One region of the Actinomadura citrea genome, then DNA from elsewhere that is predicted to be linked to it. Evidence: riboswitches for the same ligand, from Rfam matches in the RefSeq annotation. Region 1 holds a riboswitch; each other region holds the start of a gene.

The links. A riboswitch is a leader RNA that binds a small molecule or an ion and turns the genes downstream of it on or off. The one in region 1 is predicted to bind cyclic di-AMP.
Region 2: it holds a riboswitch for cyclic di-AMP, as region 1 does, so the genes downstream of both, BJ999_RS38870 (C40 family peptidase) here and BJ999_RS08460 (C40 family peptidase) in region 1, are expected to answer to the same signal.
Region 3: it holds a riboswitch for cyclic di-AMP, as region 1 does, so the genes downstream of both, BJ999_RS17750 (CHAP domain-containing protein) here and BJ999_RS08460 (C40 family peptidase) in region 1, are expected to answer to the same signal.

The regions. Positions count from the first base shown of each region.
Region 1 is NZ_JACCBT010000001.1:1,753,976-1,757,239, forward strand. It holds gene BJ999_RS08450 (Mut7-C RNAse domain-containing protein) at 1-175, shown strand, start outside; gene BJ999_RS08455 ((deoxy)nucleoside triphosphate pyrophosphohydrolase) at 204-590, shown strand; gene BJ999_RS08460 (C40 family peptidase) at 955-1,971, opposite strand; cyclic di-AMP (ydaO/yuaA leader) riboswitch at 1,979-2,109, opposite strand; gene typA (translational GTPase TypA) at 2,300-3,264, shown strand, end outside.
Region 2 is NZ_JACCBT010000001.1:8,483,691-8,486,954, reverse strand. It holds gene BJ999_RS38875 (transcriptional regulator) at 196-426, shown strand; gene BJ999_RS38870 (C40 family peptidase) at 1,008-1,949, opposite strand; cyclic di-AMP (ydaO/yuaA leader) riboswitch at 2,007-2,213, opposite strand; gene BJ999_RS38865 (amino-acid N-acetyltransferase) at 2,485-3,006, shown strand; gene BJ999_RS38860 (RDD family protein) at 3,008-3,264, shown strand, end outside.
Region 3 is NZ_JACCBT010000001.1:3,767,203-3,770,466, reverse strand. It holds gene BJ999_RS17755 (bifunctional glycosyltransferase/CDP-glycerol:glycerophosphate glycerophosphotransferase) at 1-610, opposite strand, end outside; gene BJ999_RS17750 (CHAP domain-containing protein) at 815-1,582, opposite strand; cyclic di-AMP (ydaO/yuaA leader) riboswitch at 1,594-1,749, opposite strand; gene BJ999_RS17745 (PP2C family protein-serine/threonine phosphatase) at 2,216-3,264, opposite strand, start outside.

The DNA of each region.
Region 1 (3,264 bases):
GCTGCGGGCGGGCACGCGCCGCAGCTACGACGTCTACGGCCGCTGCGCCGGGTGCGGGCAGGTCTACTGGCGCGGGGCGCACGGCGACCACCTTGAGGAGATCGTCCGCGACGCGACGCGTCTGGTCGCCTCCCTCCGGGGGAACGGAACCGGACGGACCGGCGCCGCGGTCTGATCACGAAGACGGAGAGGAGCTGGTCGCGATCGATCTCGTGGTGGTGGGGGCGGCGATCCTCGCGGACGGGCGGCTGCTGGCCGCCCAGCGCGCCGAGCCGCCGCACATGGCGGGCGGCTGGGAGCTCCCCGGCGGCAAGGTCGACCCCGGGGAGTCGGACGAGGACGCCCTGGTACGCGAGTGCCACGAGGAACTGGCCGTGAAGGTGCGCCTCGTCCGCCGCGTCGGCGGCGACTGGCGCCTGAGCGAGCGCGCCGTCCTGCGCGTCTGGACGGCCGAGCTGGCAGAAGGCGAGCCCCAGCCTCTGGAACACCTGGAACTCCGCTGGCTGACCCCGCCCGAGCTCTACGACGTCGACTGGCTCCCCGGCGACCGCCCAGTGATAGACCTCCTGGCCGCCCAGGGCCTCACCTAGAACCTCCTGAACCCGGGCCCGCCCCGCGGGGATCCACCCGGGCGCCCAAGCCCGAACGCGCCGACCCTGGCCACCGCCGAAACCAAGCAACAACCTGAAGGACCGCGATCGCGTCCGGAGGCAGGTTCGAGCGAAGCGTGAATCTGATCGAGATCGGCCGAGCACCCAAGCCGTTCACGACCGACCTCAGCCGCCACAGCAACCCCGCAACAACCCCAAGGGCCGCGATCGCGTCCGAAGGCAGGTTCAAGCGAAGCGAGAACCTGATCGCGCAGCGAGCCGCAAGGCGAGACGAAGCGATGCCAGCGATCGCCCGCGTTTATCGACGATGGAGGGCCGCCAGGCCCGAAGGAGGAGAAAAACGCTAAGAAATACGGTTCGCGCCTGCGAAGTCCGAGCGGTCGGAGAGTTTGGAGATTTTGACCACATCGCCGGTCTGGGGGGCGTGGAGGTACTTGCCGTCGCCCAGGTAGATGCCCATGTGGTGCAGGTTGCCGCCGAAGTACACGAGGTCGCCGGAGCGGAGCGCGCCGCGCGAGACCTTGGTTCCCATGGCGAACAGGTCGCCGGTGTAGTGCGGGAGGCCGGGCTTGCCGACCTGGCCGTAGGCCCAGACGACGAGGCCGGAGCAGTCGAAGCTGCTCGGTCCGGCGGCGGCCCACACGTACGGGGAGCCGAGCTTGGTGAGCGCCTTGCGGGCCATCTTCGCGGGCAGGCCGGAGCCCTTGACGGTGGCGCTGAGGCCGGTGCGCGGGTCGCTCGCGTGGGTGGTGGTCAGCTTGTCGAGGCGCTTCATCACCTCGGAGACCTTGGTCCTGGCCGCCTCGCGCGCCTTCTTGGCGTCGTCCCAGGCCTTCTTGACCTGGGCGGTCTTCGCCTTCGCGGTGCGCTCCGCGGCGTCGGCCTGGTCGATCTGCTTCTTCAGGGCGAGGACGGCTGTGGCCTGGCTCTGCGCGAGGTAGGCGCGGTCGGACAGCCCCTCGGGGGAGGCGCCGGAGCCGAAGAGGACGTCGGGGCTGCCGGCCATGTAGTTCGCGGCGGCCAGGGCGCCGAGCCGCCGGCGGGCGGGCTCGGCGAGGGCGCGCAGCCGCTCGGCCTCCTTGGTGGCGTCCTGCTCGGCCTTGCGGGCCTTGTTGAACTCCACACGGGCCTTGTTGAACTTCTCCGTGAGGATCTCGGCCTCTTCGTTCAGCGCGTCGAGGCTCTTGCGCAGGCCCTTCTCGGTCGTCGGCGTGGGGCTCGGAGCCGACGGCGCGGAGGCGGGCCGGAACGGCTGCGCGGCGTGGGCGAGGTTCGGCGCGGTGGCGCCGAGGCCGATCAGGAGCAGGGTGGCGGTGGCGGTGGGCAGAACGCGACGCCGCCGGTGGGAATCCGGAGCCAAGCCGGTGTTCTCCTCTCCTCGTACGCCTACCGGGTTAGCTGACGGGTTCGGGCCGGAGTCGCCCTACGACGAGCGTCGATTCACCCCGAGGGTGGTGGGTCCCCGGTTCTCCCGCGGGAGATTCGGCGTTCCGGCCGCAGTCCCGGGGGGTGGGACTCCGGACGACCGGATCTCGGGCAGATTACAAAGGATGCGCAAAGTTGGCCAATCGAGGCCCGTGCGACCGGTGGGACGAACGGCTCGGAGTGGGTGGTACGCACGGCCAAGTAGAATGGGTACTGCCGCGTGTCTGCGGCGACTCCCGAACTCTCACGCAAGGCGAACCCGCATGCCCATCTCCACGCGCGACGACCTCCGTAACGTTGCGATCGTCGCCCACGTCGACCATGGCAAGACGACGCTGGTCGACGCCATGCTCTGGCAGTCCGGCGCCTTCCGCGAGAACCAGGACGTCGACGACCGGGTGCTCGACTCCAACGACCTGGAGCGCGAGAAGGGGATCACCATCCTCGCGAAGAACACCGCGGTCCTGCACAACGGGCTGACCATCAACATCATCGACACTCCGGGGCACGCCGACTTCGGCGGCGAGGTCGAGCGCGGCCTGTCCATGGTGGACGGCGTCGTGCTCCTGGTGGACGCCAGCGAGGGCCCGCTCCCGCAGACCCGGTTCGTGCTGCGCAAGGCGCTCGAGGCGCGGCTGCCGGTGATCCTTGTCGTGAACAAGACCGACCGTCCCGACGCGCGCATCGACGAGGTCGTGGACGAGACCTACGAGCTCTTCATGGACCTCGACGCCGACGAGGAGCAGATCGACTTCCCGATCGTGTTCGCGTCCGGCCGCGCCGGGCGGGCCTCGCTCGACAAGCCCGCGGACGGCACGATGCCCGGCAGCGACGACCTGGAGCCGCTGTTCAAGGTCATCACCGAGACGATCCCCGCGCCGTCCTACGACCCGGACGCCCCGCTCCAGGCGCACGTGACGAACCTGGACGCCTCCAGCTACCTCGGCCGGATCGCGCTGTGCCGGGTGCACGCCGGCACGATCAAGAAGGGCCAGCAGGTCGCCTGGTGCCGGCACGACGGCAGCGTCGACCGGGTGAAGATCACCGAGCTGCTGATGACGGAGGCGCTCACCCGCAAGCCCGCGGACGACGCCGGGCCCGGCGACATCATCGCCATCGCCGGCATCCCCGACATCATGATCGGCGACACCATCGCCGATCCGGAGGACCCGCGCCCGCTGCCGCTGATCACGGTGGACGAGCCCGCGATCTCCATGACGATCGGCAC
Region 2 (3,264 bases), 6.7 Mb from region 1:
CCCCCGTACACCCCCGCAATCGGCCATGCGGCCACCTCCGGCCAAGCGCGTGAGACAGAAAAGGAATCCGATGATCTAAGTCCGGAAGGGTCCGGACCCGGCAACCCAACGCGCGTACAGATCGAGGTCCAACCCGTGCCTGTGCAGCGGACGGCTGCATCCCCGCGGTCATCACCACGGACGAGGGAGGACGGAGTGGAAACAGCCACACTCGCACGTCGTGGCACCGACGATTTCGGGCTGAGCGAGGAAGAGATCCGGTTGCTCGCCCAGATCGCCAGCGGTGTCACCGCCGATGTGGCGGCACGCAAGCTGGAACTGAGCGCTCGGACCTTGCGGCGCCGGCTGCGGACGATCTGCGACCGGCTGGAGGTCAACACCCCTATCGAGGCCGTGGTGTGGGCGGCCCGGAGGCAGCTCATCTAGCGATGCACCCCCCGACGCTCGCCAGGGGACGGCGAGCGTCATCCGGAGAAACGGCGGCTCATCCGAATTCCGTCCGACCCCGCAGCGGCGGCGCCCGCGCCCTGGCAGGTAGGTCCCTGCAGAAGGCGTCGCCGCGGACGGCGTTCGGGCCTGACAGGCCCACCCTGCCCGCCTCGATCTCCGGCGAGCCCGGCCCCGCGACGGCTCTGGCCGGCGCGCCCCGGCCCGATCAGTTCAGCATGGTGAACGGCACCGCGAACCCGGTCGGCGTGACGGGTCGGCTCCGACAGCACTGACCGACCTCGCGACGGGCCTGATCGACGCACCTCGGCCGACCAGGGCGGCGCGGTCGGCCCCACGATGGTCGATCGGCTTCACAGAGTCGACGGGTGCGGTGGCGGGGTTCTAGGGCCTTTCTCGAAGTCGCCTCGGGCACGCGCGCGAACGCGTGACCTGCCCGGTGCAGCGAAGCCGGAGGCGAGCGAAACCGGGCTGATCGCGAAGCGATGCCGCGTTCGCCCAGGCCCGGTCACGTAGCGAGCCGCCAGGCGAGCGAAGTGGGCCGGGACTTTGGAACACAGCTAGGCGACCCGGACGCCGCCCGCGAAGGGGCGTCCGTTCATGGAGGCGATCTTCACGACGTCCCCGGTGTGCGGGGCGTGCAGCATCTTGTCGCCGCCGACGTAGATCCCCATGTGGTGCAGGTCGGAGTAGAAGAAGACGAGGTCGCCCGGCTGAAGATCGCCGCGCGACACGTGCGTCCCGGCGTTCCACTGGCTGCCGGTGTAGTGCGGCAGGTTGATGCCGACCTGCTTGTAGGCCCACATCGTGAGGCCGGAGCAGTCGAAGGTGGTCGGGCCGGCGGCGCCCCACACGTACGGGCGGCCGATCTTGCCCATCGCGTACCGGAGCGCCTGCGCGGCCTTGCCGGTGCCGATGACGGGGAGCTTGGCGAGCTGGGTGGGGTCCTTGTCGACGAGCTTGCCGCGGATCTTCTCGTAGGCGTCGGTGATCTTCGTGCGCTGCGAGTCGAGCTGCGTCTTCAGGGCCTTCACCTGCTTGGCGCGGGCCTCGGCAGACTTGCGGGCACGCTGAGCGGACTGCATGGCCTGCATCAGCCCGAGCACCTGGGTGCTGTCCTGCTTGGCGAAGTAGTGGAGGGTCGCGGCCTGGTCGAGGATGGACTGCGGGTCCTGGGAGGCGACGAACGAGACCGCGGGGTCGGAGCCGCCCTGCATGTAGCTCGTCGCCGCGAGAGATCCGACCTTCTGGCGGAGCGCCTCCAGCGTCTTCTCCTGGCGCTTGGCGTTCTCCGTGGCGACCTTGGCGGCGCGCTGCGACTGCGCGAGCCTGACCTTCAGCCCGTTGTACTGCTCGGTGAGCTGTTCCAGCTGGTCGGCGAGCTTGAGCGCCTTCGTCCTCAGCTCCTTGGCGGAGGGCTCGGGGTCGGCGTGCGCGACGGCGATCGCATGCGGGGCGATCGCGTGCGGAGCGGCCGAAACGACGGCGAGCGCGCCGACCATGATGGCCGCGCGCCCACGGAAGTGTGAAAGGGAAGCATGCCGCGATCGCTTCACGAATACTCCTCTCCTCAGCCGCCTACCGGGTTAGCTGACGGGTTGGGGCCGGAGCGGCCCGTCCGCGTCCGTGGGCGAACCGATCGCCCGCGACTGCGGATTCACCCCTCACGGTGGTCGCTCAGGGCGATTCCCCGAAACGCTCCGAAAGTGGGTCCCCGGCTCCCCGGGCAGCTGGTTGCGACCCGTGGGACTCGGCGGTGCGGCCTCCGTCCTACGGTGGGCCGACGTCAGCGATGGACACTAACGGACCCCGCATTGGATGCCAACCAGAACATGCGAATTCGCAGGTCGCGCTGCGCGGTGAACGAGGGAATCGCCGGATGGGTCGCGTTCCGTGCGCTGTGTTCTGCCTCACTTTTCGACCCCCCCTCGGCAGTGCCTAGTCTCTTTTATCTAGTCACTTGCGCGCGGTGCTCGGCACGGTTGGACGGAGGGCGTCGCCCGGCGAGCACGCGGCGTTCGATAATCTCGCCTGCTTGTGGAAGTCGTGATCCGGCGTGCACGTACCGCCGACGTCCAGGAGATCCGCAGGCTCGTCGACCTGTACGCCGGGTCGGGGCGTCGCCTGCTGAAGAAGACGACGGTCAAGCTGTACGAGGACGTCCAGGAGTTCTGGGTCGCCGAGGACGTCCAGCACGGGACGCCGGGGCCGCTCGTCGGCTGCGGCGCCCTCCACGTCATGTGGGAGGACCTCGCGGAAGTCCGTTCGGTCGCCGTGGACAAAGGATGCGGGGGACGGGGAATCGGGCACCGGATCGTGACCCGCCTCCTGGAGAACGCGCGTGAACTCGGCGTGCGAAGGGTGTTCTGCCTTACCTTCGAGGTGGAGTTCTTCGCCCGCCACGGCTTCCAGCAGATCCTGGGGACTCCGGTGGCGCCAGAGGTGTACGAAGAACTTCTCCGCTCCTACGACGAAGGCGTGGCAGAGTTCTTGAACCTCGACCGGGTCAAGCCGAATACGTTGGGCAACACCCGGATGTTGCTTCGCCTGGAGGACTGAGATGAGCGATTCCCCCCACGGCGGGCGGCCTTACCAGCCCCGGCAGGGGCAGGGTTCCTACGGCCCGCCGCCTCCGTACCAAGGTTCTCAGTGGCAGCAACCACAGCAGCGGTCGTCCCAGCAGCAGTGGGAGCAGCAGTCCCAGCAGCAATGGCAGCCGCAACAGGAGCAGTGGAACCAGCAGCCCGCCTACGACGACTACGGCTCCTACGACGACGGCGGTGAGCCGGTGCTGGCGCCGATCCACCGTAGGGCGGG
Region 3 (3,264 bases), 2.0 Mb from region 1:
CCTCCAGGTAGGCCTCGGCGGTGAACAGCAGGTCCTCGTAGTGCAGCCGCTCGACGAACCGCAGCCCGTGCTCCTCCAGGAAGCCGCGCCGGTACGCCTTGTTGGTCGAGAGGGTGTCGTAGAGGAGATCGGGGTTCTCGCTCAGCGAGTCGTAGACGACGCTGTGCCGGTAGAGCCACGGGTACCAGGGGCGGATCCGCCCCTTGGCGCCCTCGGGCAGGTCGAGGAAGATCCGGTCGCAGAGCCCCGAGACCATGTCGGCGCCGGTGTCCTCGGCGGCGGCGAGGAGGTTGAGGCAGGCGTGCCGGTCCAGCAGATCGTCGCTGTCGAGGAACATCACGTACCGGCCGGTGGACGCCTCGATCCCGGTGTTGCGGGGGCGGCCGCAGCCGCCGGAGTTGACCGGCAGGTGGACGGCCCGGACCCGCCCCGGATGGGCTGCGGCGAGCCGGTCGGCGGCCTCGCCCGTGCCGTCGGTGCTCGCGTCGTCGACGATCAACGTCTCGACGCCGCCCAGGGACTGCGCCAGCGCCGAGGCCACCGCCCGCGGAAGCCTCCGGGCGTCGTTGTAGGCGATCACCACCACGCTGACATCCGGGCGCACCGCCATGGGCATCCCCCTCCGCAGACTCCGGCGTGCTGGATACCTATCCAGGAACTCCGCACTGAGCTCCAAGGGGGATCAAAGGCTGTCAACGCTTAGCATTACCCACCGTCAGCGGAGGCATTGGGCACAACACCCGGAACGCCAGAAGGCGCCCGGCGGGAGGCCGGGCGCCTTCGTCACACGTGCGCCGTCTCGTAGGGCGTCGCGTCAGCGGGCGTAGTCGGGGTAGCCGTAGCCGACGACCTGCGACTTGTCGCGGACCTTCTTCTGCACCGCGTTGTCGGTGTTGCCCTCGATGGTGGAGATGGTGCCGTTGCCGTTGTCCTTGACGACGATGCCGACGTGGTCGATGTCGCCGATGCCGGCCTTCGAGCCGTCCTGCCAGTCGTAGAACACCACGGCGCCGGGCTTGGCGGTGTGGCCCCAGCGATCGGTCTGCTTGAACCAGCTGGCGTGCTGGACGGTGTAGGCGTCCCAGCCCATGTTCTTGACGCCGGTCTGGGCGCCGAGCCAGGAGACGAACATGTTGCACCACTGGGCGCCGTTGTACTCCTTGACCGAGAAGCCGCCGTCGCGCTTGGCGGTGGCCTTTGCCTGGGGAGTCGAGACGTACCACTTGTGGTACTTGGTCTCACCACCCTTGCCCTCGTGGATGCCGACCTGCTTCTGCGCGAGCTTGATCACTTCAGCGGGCTTGACGGCGTGCGGGGGGACCTTGAAGCCCTCGCGCCGGGCCTCGGCCGCGGCGTTCTCGGCCTTCACCGTCTTGGCCTTGGAGGACTTGTGCGCGGTGGTGCCCTGCTCGGCGACCACCGCCGTCTGGGTGGAGGTGTCGGCGACCGCGCGGCCGCCGGCGAGGGGGTTGACCACAGAGAGCCCGACCGCGCCCGCCAGGACCGCGCCTACGGCGACGCCGACGGCCTTGTCCTCGGGGCTGAGGCGGTTGAGCGAAAGTCGATCGAAAAGACCGGACATGCAGGGAATCTCCTTGTCTTCCATGGCGCCTACCGGGTTAGCTGACGGATTCGGGCATGGAAGCAGCCCTACGGCGCGACTCTCGGGCGCGCCGATTCACCCCAGAAACGTGGGTCCCCGGCTCCGTTCCGGTCGCACTGACCGGACGGACTCGGCCTCGCACCGCGCGAGCGGTGCAGGTTTACGGATTTCTCACTGACAGATCTTGATGAGGGGGCGCGCGTCACTGGCGCGCATCGCGTGCGGATTCCGCTCCGCGATCCTCGGCCGCGCATGGTGCGGCCGGTGGCAACGCATGGGACGCGTTGCGTGATTCGGGATCGAAGGTACCAACCTTCTCAAGAAAAGCAAACCAGGCATAAAGCAAAGTCTTGCCTGCTCAAGGCCCTTCCAAGAGACTCCCAACACCGGGACGGCGCCGCCTCTTCCCGATCTTTGTCGAGACGCCCCTCAGCCCCTTGCCCGCCGTACTTACCGGGCCTTCGGGAAAAGGTAAAGAAGATCGAATGGGGGGCGGCCGGCACTCCCGCCCCCGGTCTCCACCACCCGCCCGCCCCTCCGGGTGAGGCGCACGTCACATTCGGCGATCTCCGCTGGTCAGGCGTGCGGTTCGTCACCGCGAGGCTCGGACGATCACTCCACGTGGATGGCGAAGAGCGTGGTGTCGTCCGCCGCCCGGTCGTGCTCCATCCGCGCGAGAACCTCGTCCAGCACCCGGTCGGGACGCGTGGAGGAGTCCTGCAGGATGTGGGTCAGGCGGGCGATCCGCTCGTCCAGATCCGCGTCCCTGCGCTCCACCAGGCCGTCGGTGTAGAGGAAGAGCATGTCGCCCGGCTTCAGCCCGGTGGTGATCGTCGTGTACTCCCAGCCGGCCATGGCGCCGAGCATCGGGTCGCGGACCACCTCCAGCGGGGTCGCCCGCCCGTCCCGCACCAGGATCGGCGGCGGATGGCCCGCGCACGTCCACTCCAGGAGGTGCCGGGACGGGTCGTAGTGGGCGACGATGGCGGTGCCCGTCGCGGGCGGGTCCATGGCGCCGATCAGCTCGTTCAGCCAGCCGACCAGCCGTCCCGCCCGCTCCCCCGTGCAGGCGAGGCCCAGCAGGCCGTTCCGGGTCCGCGCCATCGCCGCCGCCGCCGGCAGCCCGTGCCCGGCGGCGTCCCCGATGGCGAACATCGCCCGCCCGTCCTGCAGCGCACGGGTCGCGAACCAGTCGCCGCCGATACGGGCCGTGCTCTCCGCCGCCATGCTGCGGATCGAGGTGCGCATGCCCGGGAGCTGCTCGACCTCGTCCTCGTCCGGCAGGATGGCCCGCCGCAGCGTCACCGCCACGCGCCGCTCCTGCGCCGTCCGCGCCTGCTGGCGCAGCATCTGCCGCCGGGTCTCGGCCAGCGCGTGCTCCACCCCGCGCCGCCGGGTGATGTCCTGCGAGACGATGTTGATCGAGACGGGCAGCCCGGACTCGCCGAGCACGGGCTCGGCGAACACCCACAGATGGCGGGGCGCCCCGTCAGGGCCGGTCACGCGGTGCTCCGCCTCCACCGGTTCGCGGCGCGAGAACATCGTCTGGACGGCCTCCTCGACCAGCGGAAGGTCGTCGTCGGCCACGACCTTCGGCAGGTCGTGCGGCATCGGCGGCACCTCGTCGGGAGAGAGGCCGTAGTTGGCCAGCATCTGCGGCG